Regions from separate parts of the Novosphingobium sp. GW835-FHT14H07 genome, predicted to be linked through region 3. Evidence: predicted binding sites of a transcription regulator. Region 3 holds the regulator's gene; each other region holds the start of a gene.
What was found. Region 3 encodes LexA, which represses DNA repair genes until DNA is damaged. Its sites were predicted from a motif close to GTTCCNCNCTTGTTCT; they were not measured.
Positions count from the first base shown of each region.

Region 1: the regulator LexA is predicted to act here: its motif matches at 2,767-2,782, upstream of uvrA (excinuclease ABC subunit UvrA).
Region 2: the regulator LexA is predicted to act here: its motif matches at 5,162-5,177, upstream of AC1Q5P_RS06660 (ribonucleoside-diphosphate reductase subunit alpha).

Region 1 covers NZ_JBXAFX010000002.1:155,060-163,193, reverse strand. The annotation lists gene uvrA (excinuclease ABC subunit UvrA) at 1-2,756, opposite strand, end outside; gene AC1Q5P_RS02780 (hypothetical protein) at 2,997-3,368, shown strand; gene AC1Q5P_RS02775 (transferrin-binding protein-like solute binding protein) at 3,382-5,982, opposite strand; gene AC1Q5P_RS02770 (HupA family protein) at 6,276-7,172, opposite strand; gene AC1Q5P_RS02765 (hypothetical protein) at 7,436-7,651, shown strand; gene AC1Q5P_RS02760 (ABC transporter ATP-binding protein) at 7,658-8,134, opposite strand, start outside.
Region 2 covers NZ_JBXAFX010000005.1:72,295-80,428, forward strand. The annotation lists gene AC1Q5P_RS06640 (ribonucleotide-diphosphate reductase subunit beta) at 35-1,090, opposite strand; gene AC1Q5P_RS06645 (DUF2171 domain-containing protein) at 1,675-1,947, shown strand; gene AC1Q5P_RS06650 (PepSY domain-containing protein) at 2,256-2,741, opposite strand; gene AC1Q5P_RS06655 (hypothetical protein) at 2,799-3,047, opposite strand; gene AC1Q5P_RS06660 (ribonucleoside-diphosphate reductase subunit alpha) at 3,071-5,074, opposite strand; gene AC1Q5P_RS06665 (GlsB/YeaQ/YmgE family stress response membrane protein) at 5,568-5,816, shown strand; gene AC1Q5P_RS06670 (YifB family Mg chelatase-like AAA ATPase) at 5,819-7,327, opposite strand; gene AC1Q5P_RS06675 (hypothetical protein) at 7,499-8,134, shown strand, end outside.
Region 3 covers NZ_JBXAFX010000001.1:117,507-125,640, reverse strand. The annotation lists gene gyrA (DNA gyrase subunit A) at 1-308, shown strand, start outside; gene AC1Q5P_RS00610 (DUF952 domain-containing protein) at 305-658, shown strand; gene AC1Q5P_RS00605 (serine hydrolase domain-containing protein) at 685-1,866, opposite strand; gene AC1Q5P_RS00600 (NYN domain-containing protein) at 1,928-2,677, opposite strand; gene moaC (cyclic pyranopterin monophosphate synthase MoaC) at 2,903-3,376, shown strand; gene AC1Q5P_RS00590 (molybdopterin molybdotransferase MoeA) at 3,373-4,578, shown strand; gene lexA (transcriptional repressor LexA) at 4,698-5,417, shown strand; gene AC1Q5P_RS00580 (energy transducer TonB) at 5,668-6,336, shown strand; gene AC1Q5P_RS00575 (ComEC/Rec2 family competence protein) at 6,446-8,134, opposite strand, start outside.

The DNA.
Region 1 (8,134 bases), on a different contig from region 3:
TCGATCACGACGACCGAGTTGCCCTGTTCGACGAGGCGGTGGAGGACTTCGAGGAGCTTGCGCACGTCTTCGAAATGGAGGCCGGTGGTGGGCTCGTCCAAGATGTAGAGCGTCTGCCCCGTGCTGCGGCGGGCGAGTTCCTTGGCGAGCTTGACGCGCTGGGCTTCGCCGCCCGATAGCGTCGTCGCCTGCTGGCCGACCTTGACGTAGCCCAGGCCCACCTCATTGAGCATGTGCATCCGGTCCCGGATCGGGGGCACGGCCTTGAAGAACTCCTCGGCGTCCTCGATCGTCATGTCGAGCACGTCAGCGATGGAGAGGCCCTTGAACTTCACCTCGAGCGTTTCGCGGTTGTAGCGCTTGCCGTCGCACTCCTCGCACGTGACGTAGACGTCGGGGAGGAAGTGCATCTCGATCTTGATCAGGCCATCGCCCTGGCACTTCTCGCAGCGGCCACCCTTGACGTTGAAGCTGAAGCGGCCGGCCTTGTAGCCGCGCGCGGCGCTTTCGGGGAGGCCGGCGAACCAGTCACGGATCAGGGTGAAGGCGCCGGTGTAGGTGGCGGGGTTGGAGCGCGGGGTGCGGCCGATGGGCGACTGGTCGATCTCGATCACCTTGTCGCAGTGTTCGAGCCCGGTGACGCGATCGTGCGCGCCGGCGATCACGCGCGCGCCATTGAGCGTGCGGGCGGCGACGGCGTGGAGCGTGTCGATGGTGAAGCTCGACTTGCCCGAGCCGGATACGCCGGTGACGCAGGTGAAGGTGCCCAAGGGGATCTTGGCGCTGACGTTCTGGAGGTTGTTGGCGCGTGCGCCCTCCACGCCGATGAACAGGCCGTTGCCCTTGCGGCGCGTCTTGGGGACTTCGATCTTCCGCGCGCCGGTGAGGTACTGGCCGGTGAGGCTGTTGGGGTTGTTGAGGATATCGTCGAGCGTGCCCTGCGCGACGATCTCGCCGCCGTGGACGCCCGCGCCGGGGCCGAGATCGACGACGTGATCGGCGGTGCGGATGGCGTCCTCGTCATGCTCGACCACGATCACGGTGTTGCCGAGATCGCGCAGGCGCTTGAGGGTTTCGAGGAGGCGGTCGTTGTCGCGCTGGTGGAGGCCGATGGAGGGTTCGTCGAGCACGTAGAGCACGCCCGAGAGGCCGGAGCCGATCTGGCTGGCGAGGCGGATGCGCTGGCTCTCGCCGCCCGAGAGGGTTCCCGAGGTGCGATCAAGGTTGAGGTAATCGAGGCCGACGTTGTTGAGGAAGCCGAGGCGCTCGTTGATTTCCTTGAGGATGGCCCTGGCGATCTGGCTCTGCTGGCTGGTGAGCTGGCTATCGAGATTGGCGTACCATTCGACCGCGGCGGCGACGGAAAGGCGGGTGACCGAGGAGATATCGCGCCCGGCGACCTTGACCGACAGCGCCTCGGGCTTGAGGCGCTTGCCTTCGCAGGTCTCGCACGGTTGCGCGGTCTGGAACTTGCCCAGTTCCTCGCGCATCCAGGCGCTTTCGGTTTGCAGCATGCGGCGGTTGAGGTTGCCGATCACGCCTTCGAAGGCCTTGTTGACGGTGTAGCTCTTCTTGCCGTCGATGAAGGTCAGCGGCACCGCCTTGCCGGCGGTGCCATAGAGGATGACGATCTTGACCTCGGGGCTGAGCGCGTCCCACGGCGTATCGAGGCTGAAGCCGAAATGCGCGGCGAGGCTGGCGAGAACCTGCATGTAATAGGGCGACGGCGGGTTGCTCTTGGCCCAGGGGACGACGGCGCCCTGCTTCAAGGAAAGGTTCTCGTTCGGGACGACGAGTTGCGGATCGAACAGCAGCTTTTCGCCGAGGCCGTCGCAGGCGGGGCATGCGCCCTGGGGGGCGTTGAACGAGAACAGGCGCGGTTCGATGGACTCGATGGTGAAGCCGCTGACGGGGCAGGCGAACTTTTCGGAGAAGACGATGCGGTTGGCGGCAAGGCCGGTCTTCTTCATTCCCGTCTTCTGGGCGCCCTTCTTGCCATTGGCGTCCGATTCTTCCTCGCGGCCGGGGACGACGCCATCGGCGAGATCGACGTAGGCAAGGCCGTCGGCCAGCTTGAGGGCCTGTTCGAAGCTGTCGGCCAGGCGGGTCTGGATGCCGTCGCGGACGGCAATACGGTCAACCACCACCTCGATGTCGTGCTTGAGCTTCTTGTCGAGCGCAGGCGCGTCCTCGATCGGCATAATCTCGCCGTTGATGCGGACGCGGGTGTAGCCGGCCTTCTGCCATTCGGCGAGCTCGCGGCGGTATTCGCCCTTGCGGCCGCGCACGACCGGGGCGAGCAGGTAGGCGCGGGTGCCTTCGGGCAGGGCCATGACGCGGTCGACCATCTGGCTGACGGTCTGCGCGCTGATCGGCTCGCCGGTGGCGGGGCTGTAGGGCACGCCGATGCGCGCCCAGAGCAGGCGCATGTAGTCGTAGACCTCGGTGACGGTGGCGACGGTCGAGCGCGGGTTACGGCTGGTGGTCTTCTGCTCGATGGAGATGGCAGGGGAGAGGCCGTCGATATGCTCGACATCGGGCTTCTGCATCATCTCGAGGAACTGGCGCGCATAGGCGCTGAGCGATTCCACGTAGCGGCGCTGGCCCTCGGCATAGATCGTGTCGAACGCGAGGCTCGACTTGCCCGAGCCCGAGAGGCCGGTGATGACGATCAGGCTATCGCGGGGGAGATCGACGTCGATCCCCTTGAGATTGTGTTCACGGGCGCCGCGGACGGAAATGGTAGTGAGAGACATGCGCGGCGGTGTTCCATATTTGTTCGGGTTTCGCAAGGGATTCGGACGCGAGTGCCGGCCCGGTTGCAAGCGCCATGTGGGGAGCGGACCATTGCAGTGCAATATGGGCTTTCGGGGGCACGGTTTCGCTTCCCCATCCCCGGTCGCGACGAAAGGGACGGTGGCTGCGACCGGGTGCCAACGGTTCGGCGCAAGGTGGATTGCGCGGGTGCCGCGGCCGCGGGATGAAGCAGCGATAACATGAGGGTCTCGGGAATGAACGTGCGGATGATGTGCAGCGCGCTGGCGCTTGGGGTTGTGGCTCTGCCGGGCGTGGCGCTGGCCGACGATCCCCATGACCCGCAGATGCGCACGCAGGCCGCGCGCGAACGCGACCGGGCGATCATCCGCAAGCTCAACCAGCAGGAACTAGCCCGCGTGCGCGAGCGCGATGCCCGCTATGCGAAAGACTGGGCGGCGTGGCGCCAGCACAACGCCCGCAGTGGCCGTGGAGGCCGCGATGCCGACCGCGGCTATGCCCAGGCCCAGGACGATTACGAGCAGCGCATGGCCGAATGGCGCCGCGCGGTGGCGGCGTGCCAAGCCGGGCGCTACGAATACTGCGGGCGTTGAGCGGCGGAAGCCGTCAGTTCTTCTTGCCGATCAGTATGCCGCCGATGTCGAGCCCGGTGGTAAGACCATTCCGCTGTACAAACCACGCCGCACCGATCTCGTTCGCGTTCGGACCAAAGAACCCGCCTTCGATCTGACCACGGGAAGCACCATTTTGCGTGGTGGCAAAGCCACGAAATAGCGAGGTCGTTCCGTCCGTCGTGATGATGTTCGCGGTGTAGGAGAACGTACCCACGGGCGATGCAGTGCTATCGTCGGCGACGATGTTAACCGTCGCGCCTAGCTTCATGTCTGCGAAATTTGCCGTCGCGGTGGCTGTGCCCGAGAACGTACCTTCATACGAGATCGCGTTGGCGCGCCCTCGTCCACGGATAATCCCATCGTACGTAGCAGAGCCGAAGCGCGGTAGTAGGGCATAAGGCGTCCGATTGCCGTAAATGACGAAGTACTGGGCATTTATTGCGTCTGGAGGATTGGAGGACGTCGCACGCACCTGCAAATCGGCAAAGGTCGCGTAAGTCAGCTTCAGAACGGGGTTCTGGTCGCCCGGCTTGAAGACGTAGCCCTTCGCGGTGACGCCACGATCGTACCATGTACGGCTGGCGTCACTTTTCGCCGGGTCGATGTCTGTCTGCTCAAACTTGGTGGCGTACGTGATGTTCGAGTATTCGGGCGTGAAACGCAAAAGATAGGCGCCCGTTGCGGGATTATAGGTGACGGTCGCCGGATCGGATACGCCATGATCGCGCAGCGTGATCGCACTGAATGTCGTTTGCGTGGTGTAATCGCCCAGCGGCGTTCGGGCCGCAGTCAGACTGGCATCCTTCGCACCGATGATCGTCCCAATGGCCTTGTCGGCGCCATCGGCGGCCGACCAGGTTGCTGCGACTTCCTGAGCCGTTGGACCAAAGAAGCTGCCATCAAATGTGCCGGAGTAGTTGCCGATCCCGTCGAGCGTCAGATTGCCCGAGAAGGTGTTTGCCGTGCTGGAGATTGTGCCCGAGGCCCTAAAAACCCCGGTGGTGCTTTGAGGGTTGTGGCCAGAGATGTAGTCGATTTCGCCCAAGCCAACTGATGTGGCCAGATCGAGACGGCCAGTAGCGAAATCGGCGGAAAGCACGCCATTACCGACAACGTTCAATGCGTCAGTAAAATCGTTGTCGATTGCCAGTCCGTCGATATGGACCTTGTAGTCAGCTGACCCGCTCCGCGGCACCGCGCTGCTCGCTGTCGGCATGCCGTAAATGAAGTAATCGATCTGATACGAAAGCTGCGGATCGAGCGATGTTCCTCCAGTGCGCTGTCTGAAGAAGCCTACGGCGGAGTAAGTTTGTGTAGTCGGAAGGAGCAGCCCGGTAGCATCGTCCTGATAAGTGCTTCCGCCATCATGTTCGTAAGGAGTATAGGACGTGTCAGGTGTCGTAACCGTATACTTCTTAGTCACGGCATCAAAAGTGAGTTGCAGCGGTTCACGCCTTAGTGATTGGTTGGTGAAATCGCCTAGCGTATTTGAATTGAACGATTTATCCTGAGACTTGAAGTCCAGTCTGCGCGCGCTTGTGCTGAAACTCTGCGTGTTGGCCAGCCTTCCCTCTGTGAACTGCGTGTTGCCGACAGCACCCTTTCGTCCGGTGATCGTGCCTACGGCGACCCGACCGTCCGGTGCAGTAGCATTGAAAACGGCGCCCAATTCCTCAGCAGCAGGGCCAAAGAATTCGCCGTTGAGCGCGCCCGAGAAGTTCGCCGCGTCCGACCATTTGATGGTTCCGGCGAAGTTGTTGGACGTTGCCGCCAGTGCAGCAGTTGCATCGAACTGGATGTCGGAGCCTGAGAAATAGACGCCTTTCATCATGCCGGAAATGCGAATCTTGCCGGTATCGAATTCGACCACCGCACCGCCGCTGCCTGCCATCGCAGCACTGCCCGCCGGAATGGATTCCACTCCGATCAAGGCAATCTCGTAGGCGCCAGTGCCGCTACGCGGTACAGCACTGGCCGAAGTGGGGATGCCATAAACAAACGCATCCACGCTGCCTGTTCCCGATGAACTCGATAGCTGCGTGTGTTCCCAGAAGGCGCTTCCGACATACTTGTAGGTAGCAAGGCCGGATGTGCCCGCCTTGGTAAGCGTCAGAACGTCGGTCGTCGAACCTGACTTCCTCGTGTAGACGGTGGCGACGGCGTTCGAACTGGCGCTATCAAGATCGCCCGGCCCGAAGGTGATCGAACCACCACCCGTCGTTAAGGTATAGGACTTCTTGGCCGCATCGTAACGGATTGTAGCTGTCTGGCTGGCGACGCTGCCGCGCGTACTCTCTCCATTGGCCGTGGCGGTTGCGCGCATGGAGAGGTTGGCGAAACTCTCGGTCGCGAGCGTTCCGATCAGGTCCGAATTCGCGCTCGGCGTAGGCGTCGGTGTGGGGGTTGGCGTAGGCGTAGGCGTAGGCGTCGGAGTGGGCGCGGGCGTGGGCGTGGGCGTGGGCGTCGGCGTCGGCGTCGGAGTGGGAACAGGCGTTGGCGTGCTGCTCACACCGCCGCCACTACCACCGCCACATGAGGCCAGCAGGAGGGCGAGCGTTGTCGTGGCTGTTGTGGCGAAAATCTTGCGGTTCACGGTTGCCCCCGTTGCTGGCCCGAATCCCTGTATTCAGACACCAATTCGGAGGAAGAATTAGCCAGAACCGATGTTAATCGCGAACATCTATTTGGATCAATTGTGTGATTTTAATCACGTTTTGGAGACTTCTAGTCGTGGGACCGCGTGCGAGGAAGGCTCACCCCAACCCCTCCCGCTTTCCGGAGGGGGCAAAGAGGTTGGTTTTCGCCCTTTTCTGCAAGGCGCTGTCCCATTCGGGCCGCTCCACCAACCTGCGGATGCCCCCCACCTTGTTGAAAGCAGGAACGGGCTCAGTTCTTCTTGCCGAACAAAGCGCCCTGAATGCTGAGCGTGGTGTCAGTGGTGCCATTGAGGAAGAAGGTGTAGCCAGCCTCGATCCCGCGCGGGCCGAAGAATGCACCACTGAAGGCGCCCGAAGCGTTGCTTCCCGAAAGCGTGCCGGTGAAGCCCGGGCCGGAACTGCTGATCGTGCCGGTGCCGTTGAAATTGCCAAACGAGGTGACCACGGTGCTGTTGGGTGCCTTGCCCGCGAGCGTCAGGCTGGTGCTGACCGAATTGCTGCCGAAATTGGCCGAGAATGTGCCGGTCGATTCACCAATCAGGTAGTAGCCCTGCCCGCTTCTGGCGGCGAGCCCGACGACTTGGGTCGCATAAGTGGCGCTGCCGCTACGCGGCACATCGGTGGCCTGGGTGGGCACGCCGCCGACAAGGCTGTAAGATCGGTCCGCTCCCGGCTGATAATGCGTCCAGTTGCCGAACAGCGCGTAGCTGAGCTTCACACCGTTGACGCTGGGATTGGAGATTGAAAGAAAATCGACAGCGCCGTTGCCGGCAGGCTTCTGCCAGGTGACGGTCGTATCGTTACGATTGACGACCTGCGCGGGCGCAAATTCGACAACTAGGCCACTGCCGTTGTTGAGGTTGTAGGAATCGGTCGCGGCCGAATACCTGATCTCCACGCCCTGGCCGAAAGCAAGGGTGCTTTGGTTCCTGAGTTCCGGGCCGACGGGCACGCCGGTAATTCCGCCCGACTGGAAGGTCTGATCGCCGGACAGTTCGGCAAGCGTCTTGTATGTGACCGGCGGAGGCGTGGATGCCATGCCGCCGCCACCATCGCCACCGCCGCATGAGGCCAGCAAGGTTGCAAGCGAAAGGGTGGCGGTGGCGTTGCGCAGCGTCGTGATCATGTTGCCCTCTGTTGCTGCCCGAATCTCCGCACCGGGCAACCCGATGACTAGAACTAGAGGCAAACCCGTAAGGGCGCGAACGTAAAGACGGGGCAAGCATGTGATTTTCATCACAATCCTTGCGTGCGCAAAGGTGCATGATGGCTACTCTGAGGGGAAATTTCGTCGGCAAACTACGTAAGTTTGTCGAAACCATACAATCGCGCGTGACGAAACTTTGCTAGGGCCTGCTAACCAAAGATAGGGTTTCAGGGCCACCAAGCATGAGCGCCGACCGTACATTGCCAGCAATTCCGGCAGCATCCGGCAACCCGCCGGCGCAGAGCCTGTTCTGCCGCAGCGCTGGCGCGCGCGAGGATCGTCCGGCGATCTCGATGCGGGTGCGCGAGAGCTTTGCCGCCTATTTCGCAGCCGACTTTGCCGCCGCGATGACCGAGCATCGTCACGAGAACGACCAGATCGCCCCGACCGCGGCCTAGCGCCTTCTACATCGCCAGCGCCATGTGGCCGGGCTCACCCAGCCAGCGTGCATCGAGATTCCAGACGCGGGCGATGACCTCCTGCGAGAGAGCATCGCGTGGCTTGCCCTGTGCAGCGATGCGGCCCCTGTCGAGCACGACCACGTGATGGGCATGGTTCATCGCCAGGGCGAGATCGTGGACGACGAGCACGACTCCCCTGCCCTCTTCCGCGAGCCCACGCAGGCGCTGGATCAAGGCCTGCTGGTGGGCAAGATCGAGCGCGGCGAGCGGTTCGTCGGCCAGAATCCAGTGCGGCTTCGTGGCGAGCACCCGGGCAAGCAGGGCGCGGGCGCGCTCGCCCCCTGACAGGGTGGACAGCGAGCGCTCGGCCAGAGGTTCGAGCTGCATCGTCGCGATGGCCTGGGCGACGGCTTCGCCATCCTCGGCGGGACTTGCGCGGTGCGGCAGGCGGCCAAGTCCGACGAGCGTGCGGACCGAGAG
Region 2 (8,134 bases), on a different contig from region 3:
CTGCTCCACTGTTTATCCTTCGCTTTGCGTTGCTTTACTCCGCCGCAATCCCCGCAGCGCCGAACATGTCGACGTCCACCTCGACCGGCGCTTCGACATTCGCCGCCGACTTCGCCGTGCGGCGCTTGTCGAAGCTCGACCACACCGTGTTCCAGTCGCCCTTGGTCGCCGCCTTCGAGTATTCCGTGGCGCGGGTTTCGAAGAAGTTGGCGTGTTCGACGCCGTTGAGGAGCGGGGCGAGCCAGGGCAGCGGGTGGTCTTCGATCATGTAGATTGCGGGCAGGCCGAGCTGCGACAGGCGCCAGTCGGCGATGTAGCGGATGTAGCGCTTGATTTCCTTGGCGCTCATGCCCGGGACCGGGCCTTGTTCGAAGGCGAGATCGATGAAGGCGTCTTCGAGGCGCACTGTCTTCTGGCAGCAGTCGATGATGTCTTCCTTCACCGCCTTGGTCAGGCAGCCGCGCTCTTTCACGAAGGCGTGGAACAGGCGGGTGATGCCTTCGCAGTGGAGCGATTCATCGCGGACCGACCACGAAACGATCTGGCCCATGCCCTTCATCTTGTTGAAGCGCGGGAAGTTCATCAGCATGGCGAAGCTGGCGAAGAGCTGCAGGCCCTCGGTGAAGCCGCCGAACATGGCCAGCGTGCGGGCGATGTCCTCGTCGTTGTCGACGCCGAAGGTCTGCAGGTAATCGTGCTTGGCCTTCAGCTCCTCGTATTCGAGGAACATGCCGTATTCGCTTTCAGGCATGCCGATGGTGTCGAGCAGGTGCGAATAGGCGGCGATGTGCACCGTCTCCATGTTGGAGAAGGCGGCGAGCATCATCTTGATCTCGGTCGGCTTGAACACGCGGCCGTATTGTTCGTGGTAGCAGTTCTGCACTTCCACGTCGGCCTGGGTGAAGAAGCGGAAGATCTGCGTGAGCAGGTTGCGCTCGTGATCCGAGATCTTCTGCGCCCAGTCGCGGCAATCCTCGCCCAGCGGCACCTCTTCGGGCATCCAGTGGATCTGCTGCTGGCGCTTCCAGAATTCGTAGGCCCAGGGATATTCGAAGGGCTTGTAGGTCGGGCGGGCTTCAAGAAGGGGCATGGCGGTGTCCTGTGCTGATTCTTTGAATGTAAGGTCTGATGCGGTCAGGCAAAAGCGCGGGCGCGGCCTTTGCGGGGGATAGTGGCGGGGTTTTCCACGCGATTGAATCGTGCCCTTTGGGGCAGGAACCCTCGGCCCGGCGACAGGGGCCATCGGACTGGCGCTGCGCCCGGTTTCGAAGCGGAACGGCGGACCCGGCGCACGGTTGTGAAGGCAAGGGCGCGCGATCGGCAGCGCCCGTGAAACTTCATAGAATTCGCAGGAGAATTGCCATGGGCGAGTACGAGCCGAACGATTCCCGCAACGTCACCGGCGCCAATGCCGGCGAGCGGCAGCAGCAACAGCAGGGCGGAACCGGCCAGGCCGACCGTCAGGAAGGCATCCGCAGCCCCGGAGGTGCCGACCAGCAGACCGGCGGCGACCGCTGGAGCGGCGACTACACCGGTGGCCAGATGGGCCAGCAGTCCGAACGGCAGAACCAGGGCCCCAACAGCTCGCGTTCCGACAATTCCGGCACCGAGGGCCAACAGGTCCAGTTCGACGCGGGCCAGCGCCAGATGGGCGGGGGGCAGTCGGGCGAACAGATGGGCTACGGCAACAGCACCGAACGCACTTCGGGCATCCGAGAGCATATGGAAGTGATCGGCGCCGATGGCGTGCACATCGGCACGGTCGATGGCGTCGATGGCGACCGGATCAAGCTGACCAAGAAGGACTCCGGCGCGGGTTTCGAAGGTGGAACCCATTCCGGCCACCATCATTACCTCTCCACCGGGCTCGTCGCCGAAATCGAAGGCGACAAGGTTCGCCTGTCGGCGAACGGCGATGTGGCCTGGGGCATGCTCGAGGAAGAATAAGTCCGGAAAGGCAGCGAGGCCTTCCCGCTGTCCTGTCCCGGCGGATCGCCGGGTGCCGGATCGCAAGAACGTCCCGCCCCCTTCGGGACCAGGTCGTGCCACGCGACCGGAGAGCGCTCCGCCGAAAGGCGGGGCGTTTTTCTTTATTTGCGGGGTGCGAAAAGCCCATCCGGGCTTTCCTAGCGGCACCTGCCCGCTCCCCCGCCCCGCTACCCACGAGAGTACCCTGAATGGGTGGCCGGGCGGGGGAGAGGGCCGGTGCCGCAAGCCCCTGACGGACGTCAGGGGCGCAACCAGCGAAGACTCGCTTACTTCCAGAACCAGCCGGGCTTGAGGCTGCGGTCCTTGCGGTTCTTCCACATCGAGAAGTACATCCACAGGCCCGAGATGCTGAAGAACAGCAGCGCCAGACCGGTCATCAGCGAGATTGCGGTGCCGACAGGACCGAATTCCTCGCCCGAATGCAGGTGGTGGAACCAGCCGACCAGCGACTTCATCCCGCCCGGAGGCGCCTTGGGGCGGCACATCATGGTTTCGGGACAGACGAAACCCTGCGGAACGGGCGGAGGTCCGGCCTGCTCCCCAGCTGGCCAGAGCGCCGTCACGTGGCTGGCGACGCCGGTGAAGGCCATCCAGATCATGAAGACCCCGAAGAACACCGTGATCCAGCGGTGCCACTTGCGCATGAAACGAACCCCTTTGATAATGCGAATTGATCGCAAGATTAGACAAAGCCGCCTTAGCGGGCCTGACCGGGATCGTGCAAGCACAAGTCTTGTCGCGGATTGTCGCACAGATGCGCCAGCCGCAAAGTGTCGCGGGGTGTAACGGGGATGTTAGCAGTTCGTATTTCACCCGAGCACCGAATTGCCCACAACGAGCAAACCGACGGTCGCGACGAAAATGCCCTGCAATCGGTAGAACAGTTTAGTGCCCGAGCCGATTGGCCCCGCCACGATGCCATATCGCTTCCGCCAAAAGTCGGACTGCCATTGCGCGAACACGGCAGGCCGAAGAGTCATCGCCAAGCCGGCGATGACCCATGGAAGAGCGATGAGCAGTGTGGGCCATTTCGCTACAACGTCAGTCGTCACGGACATGGCCCGCAGGCTCCCTCACGCCATCACTGGCAGGCCAGGCATTCCTCGTAGTCGGTCTGGCCGGCCGACAGTTCGATCTTGGGGGCCTGCGCGGTGTTGTCTGCCTCGACGCCGCCGGCGAAGCCTGCGCGCTGGACCGACTTGGAGCGGAGGTAATAGAGGCTCTTGATGCCCTTCTCCCACGCCTGGAAGTGGAGCATCATGAGGTCCCACTTGTCGACATCGGCCGGGATGTAGAGGTTCAGCGACTGGGCCTGGTCGATGTAGGGCGTGCGGTCTGCCGCGAATTCGACCAGCCAGCGCTGGTCGATCTCGAAGCTGGTCTTGTAGATCGCCTTTTCCTCAGGACTGAGGAAATCGAGATGCTGGACCGAGCCACCCTGTTCGAGGATCGAGTTCCACACGTTGGTGGAATCCTTGCTCTTTTCGGCCAGCAGCTTCTGCAGATAGGGGTTCTTGACCACGAACGAGCCCGACAGGGTCTTGTGCGTGTAGATGTTGGCCGGGATCGGCTCGATGCAGGCAGAGGTGCCGCCGCAGATGATCGAGATCGACGCGGTCGGCGCAATCGCCATCTTGCAGGAGAAGCGCTGCATCACGCCCATTTCGGCAGCATCCGGACATGCACCGCGTTCCTGCGCGAGCAGGATCGAAGCCTCGTCCGCCTTGGCGGCGACGTGCTTGAACATCTTGAGGTTCCACGCCTTGGCCATCGCAGATTCAAAGGCGATGCCCTTGAGCTGGAGGAAGGAGTGGAAGCCCATCACGCCCATGCCGACCGAGCGTTCGCGCAGGGCCGAGTACTTGGCACGGGCCATCTCGCTGGGCGCGCGGTCGATGTAGTCCTGCAGCACGTTGTCGAGGAAGCGCAGCACGTCCTCGATGAAGCGCTTGTCGCCGTTCCACTCGTCCCAGGTTTCAAGGTTGAGCGAGGACAGGCAGCATACCGCGGTACGATCGTTGCCGAGGTGATCGCGGCCCGTCGGCAGGGTGATTTCCGAGCAGAGGTTCGAGGTCGAGACCTTCAGCCCCAGGTCGCGGTGATGCTTGGGCATCATGCGGTTCACCGTGTCGTTGAACACGATGTAGGGCTCGCCCGTGGCAAGGCGGGTTTCAACGAGCTTCTGGAACAGCGAACGCGCATCGACCGTGCTGCGGATCGAGCCGTCCTTGGGGCTGCGCAGGTGGAATTCCGTGCCATCGCGCACGGCTTCCATGAATTCGTCGGTCAGCAGCACGCCATGATGGAGGTTCAGCGCCTTGCGGTTGAAGTCACCCGAAGGTTTGCGGATCTCGAGGAACTCCTCGATTTCCGGGTGCGAAACGTCGAGATAGCAGGCCGCCGAACCGCGCCGCAGCGAACCCTGGCTGATCGCCAGCGTCAGCGAATCCATCACGCGCACGAAGGGGATGATGCCGCTGGTCTTGCCGTTGAGGCCGACGCTCTCGCCGATGCCGCGGACCTTGCCCCAATAGGTGCCGATGCCGCCGCCGCGCGAGGCGAGCCAGACGTTCTCGTTCCACGTCGCGACAATGCCTTCGAGGCTGTCATCGACCGAGTTGAGGTAGCACGAGATCGGAAGGCCGCGCCCGGTGCCGCCGTTCGACAGAACCGGCGTGGCTGGCATGAACCACAGCTTCGAGATGTAGTCGTAGAGACGCTGGGCGTGCTCCTGATCGTCGGCATAGGCATCGGCCACGCGCGCGAACAGGTCCTGATACTTCTCGCCGGGGAGCAGGTAGCGGTCGTCCAGCGTGTCCTTGCCGAAATCGGTCAGGCGCGCATCGCGGCTGTCATCCGTCACGATGGTAAAGCGGCGCGGATTGACCTTCTTGGAATCGCTGACCGGCGCGGCCGCAACGGCAGCCGCTGCGACGGTGGCGGCCATGCCTGCGACAAGTGCTTCGCTGCCTGCGTCCTTGGCGTCCATATCCATCGCCTTTGCTTCACCGGCCGCAGCCGGAGCGCCTGCAAGCGCCAGTTCGTCCTGCGCAACCACGGAGCCGTCTCCAGTTCTGAAATCCACGTTCAACCCCCGTTCGCACCCCGCAGCCAAGGCCCGGGCGATCAATCGACACTCGAATCGGGCGAGTGGCCCAATCCTACAAGAGACGGAACGAAAGTGGAACATGTTGTTCCGCAGGCGCTCGGCTCCAGAATTCCCGATCACGGCCCCGTGTGCCCTGCGCGCAGGCAATGCGTTGCCATTGCGCGCAAAACACGCCCAAGCGCTCTAAACTAGGTTTAGAGGTCCCCCTGAAGCCCGACCACAACCCATAGTGCCTCAACCGGATTCAGACACAAGAGGGTAAACATCCGCAGGGAGACTCGATTCGTCGCACGTGCGATTCGCTTCGTCGCCAGAAGAGCTATTGTGCAGTGCAGCGACGCGTGGACTTTCCTGCACTTCAAGGGCGAAACGACGCTGGTCGAAATATTTTTCGGGTTGGCCACCAACTTGTGGACAAGAGAGCGTCAACCGGCACCATATGTGGTGTCCACAGGAACGGAGTGCAGGTGTGCTGAATCTGATCTCGATTGTCTTCACCGGTCTGGTGGTCGGCGTGCTGGCGCGGTTCTTCTATCCCGGCGACGTCGACATCGGCATGCTCAAGACCGTGCTGCTGGGGGTAGGCGGCGCGCTTGTCGCAGGCCTGTTCGCCAGTTGGCGCAGCGGCCGGACGTTCGGCGAAGGCGTCAACCGCGCAGGCTGCCTCGCCTCGGTCATCGGAGCGATGCTGCTCATCTTCCTTGGGCGCAATCTTTAAGCCTAAGCCCGAGGCGCAATGCGGCGATAGCTGAGCGCTTCGGCCACATGGATGCGACCCACTGTGTCCGCCCCGGCCAGATCGGCGATAGTCCGCGCCACGCGCAGCATGCGGGTATAGCCGCGCGCGGAGAGGCGCATCGCTTCGGCAGCCTGTGCGAGCAGCTTGCGCCCGGGTTCGTCCGGAGTTGCGTGGATGTCCAGCAGATCGCCGTTAAGCTCGGCGTTGCTGCGGGCGTTGGTGCCCTCGAGCCGGGCAACTTGCAGCGCCCTCGCCCGCGCCACCCGCGCGGCCACCTGGTCGGAACCTTCTGCAGGCGGCGGAAGCGCCAGATCCGCCGCGGAGACCGGATCGACCTCGACATGGAGGTCTATGCGATCAAGCAGCGGGCCTGACACCTTGGACTGATAGTCGCCGGCACAGCGGGGGGCACGGCTGCACCCAAGCGCCGGATCGCCCAGATGGCCGCAGCGGCACGGGTTCATCGCCGCGATCAGTTGCACGCGCGCCGGGAAGGTCACGTGCGCGTTGGCGCGGGCCACGGTCACCTCGCCCGTCTCCAGCGGCTGGCGCAGGGAATCGAGCACGGCGCGCTGAAACTCGGGCAGTTCGTCGAGGAACAGGACGCCGAGGTGCGCAAGGCTCACTTCGCCGGGACGCACTTTCAGCCCGCCCCCGGTCAAGGCGGCCATGGAAGCGGAATGGTGGGGAGCCCGGAACGGCCGGGCGCGGCTGATGCGACCGTCCTCGAGCGTGCCGGCCACCGACGCCACCATTGACACCTCGAGCGCCTCGGACGGGGTCAGCTCAGGCAGGATGCCGGGCAGGCACGAGGCCATCAGCGACTTGCCCGCGCCCGGCGGCCCGATCATCAGCAGGTTATGCCCGCCAGCCGCCGCAATCTCCAGCGCCCGCTTGGCGGTTTCCTGGCCCTTGACCTGCTTGAGATCGGCCATGCGACGCGGTGGATCGGCCACGCCCTGAGAAGGCTGGGGGAGGCGGTGCTGCCCCTTCAGGTGATTGAGCAGGCCGATGAGGTCCGGTGCGGCGATCACGTCGATCCCGCTGGCCCAGCGCGCCTCGGGCCCTTGCGCGGCAGGACAGATCAGGCCCTTCTCTTCACCGCTGGCATGAAGCGCGGCGAGCAGCACGCCAGGTGATGGCAGCACGCGGCCATCCAATGCCAGCTCTCCCACCGCCACATAGTCAGCGATCTGTTCGAGATCGACTACCCCCATCGCGGCGAGCAAAGCGAGCGCGATCGGGAGATCGTAGTGCGAGCCTTCCTTGGGCAGATCAGCCGGCGAAAGATTCACCGTGATCCGTTTGGGCGGCAATGCGAGACCGAGTGCGGAAAGCGCCGAGGAAACCCGCTCCCGGCTTTCGCCCACCGCCTTGTCGGGCAGGCCGACGAGCCGGAACGCGGGCAAACCGGGCGCCACCTGGCACTGCACTTCGACGGCGCGCGCCTCGAGCCCGAGATAGGCCACCGTCGACACCAGCGCGACCATCGATACTGCACTCCATCCGCAATGCTACTTAGCCTAGCAGCGGTGCGGCCAGTACGGTGGCGGGATGCGGCCATTTTCGAGGCATTCGTAGCCAGTCGCGGGTCATGGTGAGGCGATCTTAACCGCGTCCCTTGGCAATTCGGCAATCCGCGCGCGCGGAAAAGGCTGACCATGCTCCGCCGCGCGCTTCTTTCCGCGATCTTCGCCATTCTCGCCTGCCAGCCGGTGCTGGCGCGCGAGGTGACGACGCGCGAGGTAACGACACGGACCTGGGTGGAGAACGGCGTCACATGGACCGAGACGACGGTCGTCGAAGTCGAGGAGCCGGGCTCCGAACGCATCGCCGGGCTGCCCCGCGCCGATGTGAAGGGCGTCGCCAGCTTCGGGCCGTTCGAGGTGTTGGACGGCAGCCGGGCCGCACTCGTCGCCGAAACCGACAGCTATTCGCCTGCCGACTTCCAGAAGATGCTGCGCGCCTTCCCCGGCATTCGCATGCTCGAAATGCCGGACTGCCCCGGCACGGTCGACGATCACGCGAATCTGCGCCTCGGCCGCATGATCCGCGCCCGCGGCATTGCCACGCGCGTGCCGGAACACGGCTCGGTCCGCTCGGGCGCGGTCGAGCTGTTCCTTGCGGGAGCGAGCCGCAGCGCTGCGCCCGATGCCGAGTTCGTGGTCCATTCCTGGATCGACGATGAGGGTCTCGAGCCGGACGATTTCAGTGCGTCCGACCCGGTCAACCGCGCGTACCTCGACTACTACCGCGAAATGGGCCTTGGGCCGGACAAGGCCTCGGCGTTCTACGCG
Region 3 (8,134 bases):
AGGGCATCACCAATATCGACAACATTGCCCGCAACGGCCCGGTCGTGGCCAGCTTCCCGGCGACGCAGGCCGACCAGCTCATGCTCGTCACCGATCAGGCCAAGCTGATCCGCCTGCCGCTCGATTCGCTTCGCGTGATCGGTCGCGGCTCGGCGGGCGTGCGCCTGTTCAACGTCTCGGGCGACGAACATGTCGTCAGCGCCGTGCGTCTTGCCGAAGGCGAAGGCGAGGATGCCGAGACGACCGAGCCCAGCAGCGGCAATGAAAGCGCAGCACCCGCCGCACCGGAAGACGGCACCGCCGAATGACTGACCTCCCCCTCCTCGCCTACAAGGTCCTGACCGGCCCGCAGATGGCGCAGCTTGAAGCGGACGGCGTGTTCAAGGGTGCCGCGGTCGATCTGGCGGATGGCTACATCCACCTGTCGACCGAGGCGCAGCTGACCGAAACCGTCGACAAGCACTTCGCAGGGCAGGACGATCTCCACGTCGCCGCCGTCGATCTCGCCGCACTTGGCTCTGCGGTAAAGTGGGAGCCGTCGCGCGGCGGCCAGCTTTTCCCGCATATCTACGGCGATCTGCCGTTGAATGCAGTCGTCGCCTATTCTCCGATGGAGCGGGATCAGGACGGAACGGTCAGGTTGCCGATCGCAAGCTGACCGTCTGGGCTAGGGCGGAAACCGCTCTAGTTGCCCGCGTCGATCAAGGCCTGAACTTTCCGATAGAAGCTTTCGCGCGCCTCGGGCTGTGGTCCGGCGCTGGCGCGCGGCCAATCCGAATTGCTGGCAATCACCAGTTTGCGCTTGGGGTCAATGAAGATGCCCTGGCCGAAGATGCCTTGGGCGGCGAAAGTGCCATCGTCATTGGTCCACCACTGGAAGCCATAGCCGCGCCCTGCCCGGCCGATATCCCTCTGCTTGGTCGTCGCCTGTGCGAACCAGTCCGACGGCACGATCTGCCTGCCATCGCGCCCCTTGCCACCGTTCAGCACAAACAGGCCGAACCTTGCGTAATCGCGTGTCGCGGCCTGCAGGCAGCAACCACCGATCTCGAGCCCGGTCTTCCCCAACAGCCACGTCGCCTCGGCTTCCATTCCGGCAGGTTGCCAGACCTTCTCCTGCAAATAGGCGGACAATGACTTGCCGGTGGCCGAACTCACAAGCACGCCGATCAGGTTGGTCTCGCCAGTGTTGTAATGCCACACCTCCCCGGGCGGATAGGCGCGCGGCAGCTTGCGCATATAGCTGACGGTGGCATCGAGGCCGTCCTCCGGCTGGGCCCGATTGAACTCGGCAACATCCGACTTCGGGTCTTCGTAATCCTCGTTCCAGCGTACGCCTGATGACATGGTCAGCAGCTGTCGCACGCTCACGTCATCGTAAGCGCTGCCCTTGAGGCCAGGAATATACTGGCTGACCTTGTCGTCCAGGCTCCTGATCGCGCCATCCTGCAAGGCTGCGCCGACAAGGGTCGAGGTGAATGACTTCGCCACCGAAAAGCTGGTCCAACGACCCTTGGCATCGAAGTCCAGCCCGTAGCGCTCCAATCGCACTTTGCCATCCTGCACGATCACCAACCCCGCCGTGCGCTGGCTTGCCATATATTCGTCCAGTCCCGGCACGGTCAGCGGCTTGCCTGCTGGAAGAGGCAAAGGTTCGGCCGCAGGCGCAATCGTGTTGGCCTTGGCCAGAAACGGCAACCTGTCCATCGCCCGGAAAGCCGCATCACGCTGCCCTTCCCGCCAAGACAGCACGTCGGCATTGGTCGGTAGCGCAAGAAGAATTCCCCGCGTTTCCTTGTCAAGCGAGGCAAACCCGGCACCCCCGGCCAGCACGACCGCTCCTAACAAAACCCACCGCTTCCGCATCCACCGCTCCCGTTATTGACACTTGGGACAATAGCGAGCGCTGGCAGGGCGGCAAGTGACGTCAGGCCACCAACCGCACCTGCGATTGGGTGGAACCCGCAATCTTTTCAACGGCGAAGCGGCCGTCCTTCTTGAACACTTGCAGCCAGCTCCTTGATCCGAACGAGGCGGGTTGGAGCTTCGCCTTGCTCAGGACGGTAGCGAGCTCCGGCAATGCCACCCATTCCCGCTCGTTGGCCAACTCGTTCAAAGCTTCCCTGACTTTGGCCCAGTTGGCGGCTTCCGATTTGGACGGCTCTTGCGGGGGCTTGGCTTTGGTCGCAGCTGCCGTTGGTTTCTCGACTTTCTCAGAGGATGTTGCGGCAGCCTTCCTCGTGTTCAGAACGATATGGTATTTCGAGCAACTGTTTCGGAGTTTCAGGTCAGCGGCATCACCGCCGAAACCATGCACTTCGGCGCCCTCCCTGCGCAGAAATTCGACAAGTGGCTGAAAGTCACGGTCATTCGATGCAATGCAGACGCAATCAAACCCCTTGCGCAGGACGATTTCGACTGTCTCGACAGCCAAGGCGATGTCGGTGGTGTTCTTCTTGTTCTTTGAAGGTGTAACCTGTCTCACATCGAGCGGATGGTCTTTGGAATGGTCTATCCATTCGCCATTCGCCCCGTTTGCAAAGTTTCCATAGACACGGCGCAACTGCACGTCCCCCAACGACGTTGCGATCGCTTCAATCTTTGACATCGTGCTTGCGGGCACGTTCTCGCCATCAATCATGATGGCAACACGCTTCTTGTTCTGCACAGTATTCATCAATGTGCTTATTGCGGCAGAAGGCTTACGAAATTCCAATATGTAGTCACTTCGGATTGGAAACGCTTTCCTACAGGGCAGGTTTTTGCCATGGTGCCGACTGTCAGCGAAGCACCTTGAAAGCCCCGGAAATCCGCGCCAAAACTGCGTTCCAACTCCCGTTCCGCAGTTCTCTCTGGACAGTGTAAACCCCGTAAACCCCCATTCAGCATTCCAGGGACAACGATGAACGACCTCACCCATCTCGATTCGACCGGCACCGCTCGCATGGTCGACGTCGGCGGCAAGACCGAGACGCACCGCGTCGCGATTGCGCGTGGTATGATCCGCATGTCTGACGCCACGCTCGAGGCGATCAGGTCCGGCAATGCTCCGAAAGGCGATGTGCTTGGCCCAGCGCGGATTGCCGGGATCATGGCGGCGAAAAGGACAGGCGACCTCATCCCGCTCTGCCATCCACTGGCGCTCGATGCGGTCAACATCGATTTCGCCTTCGTCGCCGACGGCATCGAATGCACCGCCTCCGCTTCGTTGACCGGTCGCACGGGCGTAGAGATGGAAGCGTTGACGGCGGTGAGCCTCGCCCTGCTGACGATCTACGACATGGCCAAGGCTCTCGACAAAGGCATGGTGATCGAAAGTGTCCGTCTGATCGAGAAGCGGGGCGGCAAGTCCGGAACCTGGCGCGCTCCGGAATGAAAGCGCCGCCCCTACCCCTTGCCGAAGCGCAGAGCCGGTTGCTCGCGCTCGCGCCTTCGCTGCCCGTCGAGCATCGCTCGGTTGCCGAATGCCTTGGCCATTACCTAGCCGAGGACCTCCTTGCCCGGCGCACGCAGCCAGCGGCAGCCCTTTCGGCGATGGACGGCTATGCCATGCGCAGTGCCGATCTTCCGGGCCCGTGGCGCGTGATCGGTGAAAGCGCGGCCGGCCACCCCTTCGGCGGCGAGGTCGGCCCCGGTGAAGCCACCCGCATCAGCACTGGCGCCATACTGCCCAAAGGCGCGGACATGGTGCTGCTTCAGGAGGACAGCGCGCGCAACGGCAACGAGCTGAGCTTGACCGGCGAGCCACCGCAGCCCGCTTCGCGCCACGTTCGACCCGCAGGCATGGATTTCAGCTCTCGCGAAACGCTGATCTCTGCGGGTAGCCGCATTAGCCCTGCGCAAATCGCGCTCGCCATCGCCGGTGGCCACAGCCATCTCCCCGTGCGCCGGCGTGTCAGCCTGACCGTCATCGACAGCGGCGACGAACTGGTTCCTCCCGGCCACCTGCCCGACCTGCACCAGCTTCCCGCCAGCAACGGGCCGATGCTCTGTGCGATGGCCGCCTCCCTGCCGGTCGATATCCGCCATGCCGGTCCTGTGGCGGACGAACTCGCAGAATTGGTCCGCGCGCTGGACGCGGCAAACAGCTCGGACATCATCGTCACAAGCGGCGGGGCGTCAGTCGGGGATCACGATCTCGTTCGCCCGGCGCTCGAGGCCGTTGGCGCCTCGATCGACTTCTGGCGCATCGGCATCAAGCCGGGCAAGCCGCTGCTGGTGGCAACGCGTGGATCCCAGATCATTCTCGGCCTGCCCGGCAATCCAGCCTCGGCCTTCGTTACGGCCTACCTGTTCATGCTCCCCCTGTTGAGAGCGATGCTCGGCGCGAGTGCGCCTTTGCCAAAAGCCATCCCAGCCCGGCTTGCAGAGCCACTGGCGCAGGGCGGGAGCCGAATGGAGTTCCTGCGCGCGATATGGGACGGAGCGTCGGTAAGGCTCGACCCGCTCCAGGATTCCGGAGCGCTCTCTCCACTTTCAAGGGCCAACGCGTTGGCCGTGCGGGAAGCAGGGGCCGAGGCCAAACCGGCCGGAACGGATGTTCCTATCTACCTCCTCGAAAATGGCGGAATTGCTTGACGAGTCGCAACAGGTTGCTTATCCGTTCCGCATTCGTTCGCCGGGATGGAACATTCGCTCCCGGTCCATGAAAGACCAGCGGCTTCGCCTCGAAGCCGCGCATTGCGGAGTGGCCGCCGATGTTGACGCGCAAGCAGCACGAACTGCTCACCTTCATTCAGGTCCGGCTTGAAGAGTCGGGCATCTCCCCCTCGTTCGAGGAGATGAAGGAAGCGCTCGATCTGAAGTCCAAGTCGGGCGTCCATCGGCTGATCTCGGCGCTTGAAGAGCGTGGCTTCATCCGCCGCCTCCCCAACCGCGCACGGGCACTCGAAGTCCTCCGCCAGCCTGACAGCGCGGTGGGCAAGCAGAGCGCCGTTCGGCAGATTGCCAATGCAGATGGTGGAGCAACGGGCGGAAGCGTCACGGCGCTTCGTCCTGCACCAAAAGCGCCTCCCGTGCCTGTGGCGGCAAACGACGTGATCGAGCTGCCGCTGCACGGCAAGATTGCAGCCGGTGTGCCAATCGAAGCGCTTGAGACGACGGCGACCCTGCCAGTTCCTGCCGCGCTACTGGGCGCAGGAGAGCATTACGCACTCGAAGTGTCCGGTGACTCGATGGTTGAAGCCGGGATCTTCGATGGCGATTACGCGCTTGTCCGCAAGACAGATATGGCGCGCGATGGCGAGATCGTGGTTGCACTTGTGCGCGGGGAAGAGGCCACGCTCAAGTATCTCCATCACGAAAAGGGCATGGTTCGGCTGGATCCCGCCAACGCTGCCTATGATCCTCAGTTCTATCGCCCCGACGAGGTGACCGTGCAGGGCAAGCTTGCAGGCTTGTTGCGGCGCTACCACTGACGTTTGTTGCAACATAGCGCCCGACCATCGGGCGTGCCTGATGACAAAGGCCGCTGCGCAGGAAATGCGCGGCGGCTTTTTTTGCATCAGCATGTTATGGTAAATATCAATCGATTTGGTTGAGATTTTTCTGGATGTGGTCCAGTGTGAGGTATAGTATCCGCTGTTACCGAATGCCCCGCCGTGGGGCTCCCCTTTCCGGGACGGCCCGCCAGAACATGGGGCGTCGGCAACGGAAGAGGTGTTGCCAATGGCTTATGCAATCGAGAATACGAGACGCAGGCAGACACAGACCTTCATCGCGGTCGGGCTGCTTCATGGAGTGGCGATCTGGGCGATCGCTTCAGGGTTCGCCAACAGCATGGTCACGATCCTGACGGACCGACTTCCTGCCAAGCAGTGGGAGGACGAGGAGGTGAAGGTAACGCCTGTCGTGCCGCCGCCGGACGTGAAACCTTCCCCACAGCCTGACAGCCGCTCGCTGGTGGCCCCCCGCCCCGACATCGCGATTACGCCGGTGGATCCTTCAAGCACAGTCCGGGAAATCGAGGTCACCCCGATCACACCAGTCGACCCTATCCCGAACGTCCTGCCCGAGCCCCACCCCTCTCCCTCGCCGAGCTTTGCCGTGCGCACAGCATCACCGAAGGGATCGCCGGGCTCATGGATCTCGGACCGCGACTATCCCTCGGCCGCAATCAGAGAGGAAAGAGAAGGGCTAACCCGCTTTCGGCTCTCGATAGGCGTGGATGGCCGCGTCACGGGATGCGAGATTACCGGATCGAGCGGGTCTCCTGACCTTGATGCAGCGACATGCACGAAAGTCAGCGCGCGGGCGCGGTTCACTCCTGCACTTGGCAGCGACGGCATGCCGACTGCGGGGAGCTACGTCGGTTCGGTGCGCTGGGTCCTCCCCTGATGAATTGAGCCGGGCGAACGTCAGGTTCGCCCGGCAAGTCTGGCGGAAAGGAGCGCTGCTTCGAGATTATCGCCCGCCGGACAAGGGCATGGACCGCCCTGGGTCGCATTCATCGCTTGGAAGCCACTGGCGCCGTTACCGGCACGGTTGCATCAGGCGCATCCGTCGCTCCAACTCCGACGTCGTTGAGTTGCGTCAGGCTGGGCGTCGGGCGCGGTACTGGCCAGCGATACCAACCATGCTGGCCCTGCGTTTCCGCTACGGTGCGAATCCGGCCAGAGGCAAGATCGATGGATATGCCTCCCGTATTGGCGAGATAGGATCGGTCTGCCTTCAGCATGCGCGGGCGGCACGATGCCGGAAGGCGTCGATCGGCGATGACGATGTCGGCCCGCTCGCAGGCCGCCACAAGCGCCATGTCGTCAATGTAGTTTCGGCTGCGGGCCATCAGGAGCGTAAAACGCCGTTCGTTTCTGAGCACCGTTGCAGCGCAGAAGTCTTCATTGCAGCGAGCACCCGGCCATTCATCGAGGCGACGAAGGCTGCCTTCCATTCCGGCAAGTTCGAGCAAGTTGTCCCGCATGTAATCGCCCCTTCCCATGCGCAGGACGATCAGGTCCGATCCTTCGCCGGCTATGCCGACGTGATGGCCATCACCGGTGACAAGCACATCGGGCCGCGGCGTCAGGACCATGGCGGTGATGGCAAGACCGGCGGGTATGGTGCCAAGAAGGCGCACCTTGCCCACCCAGAGTGCCAGCCACAACATGCCGACGAGGAACAGCGCGTAGCTCCATGTTTCGAAGGGCGGCATTGCAGTTACTGAGCCGGGTTGTGATGCCACGAAGTGTGCCAGCGCCAGCAGCAGATCGAGGGACTTGCCAACCAGCCACCAAACCGGTGCGCCAAGGCCTGCGAGATCAAACACCAGGGCCAAGCCGATCAGCGGCATGGTCACGAAAGTGGTCAGCGGAATGGCAATGACGTTTGCCAGCGAGCCATAAACGCCAGCGCGATGAAAATGGAACAGGCCGATTGGCATCAGTGCGAGTTCAATGACCATGCCGGTAGCCAGCAACATTACGAAGCTTCGCCCAGCCCGGACCAGGGGCCCATGGTGTTCACCGGTGAGGAACGAGCGAACCGGGCCCGCCGAGTGAAAGGCGATGATCGCAATCACGGCCGCGAAACTCATCTGGAAGCTGGGGCCAAGGACGGCATCGGGCCAGAACAGCATGACGACAAAGCCGCCAACTGCGACCATTCGCATCGATAGTGGATCGCGTCCCAAGGCCAGCGCACCAAGTACAAGCAATGCCCCGATGCACGACCGGATGGTGGGCACTTCCGCTCCGGTCAGCAAGGTATAGCCAAATCCTGCCAGGGCGCCTGCCAGCGCAGCTGCAAGAGGCACGCGGATCCTGAGCGCAACCCAGGGAAAGAGCGCGAGCAAGCGCGCAACCAGCCAATAGACGGCCCCCACCAGCGCGCTGACATGCAAGCCGCTGATCGACAGGAGGTGGGTCAGTCCCGCATCGCGCATGGCGTCTTCATCGCTGGCAGCAATCGCCCCGCGATCCCCGCTGGCAAATGCGGCCGCAATTGTCCCCGCCGATCCGGTCAACCGTGAGCGGACATGCTCGGCCAGCGACTTCTGCAAGCTGCGAAGCGTGGTATCACGATCTGATCTTCCGACCACTCGCACATCGCCCAGCACCGTTCCCGTCGCTGCAAGGCCATCGAACCAGGCCCTGCGAGCAAAATCGTACGCGCCCGGAAGCATGGGAGCGGCCGGTGG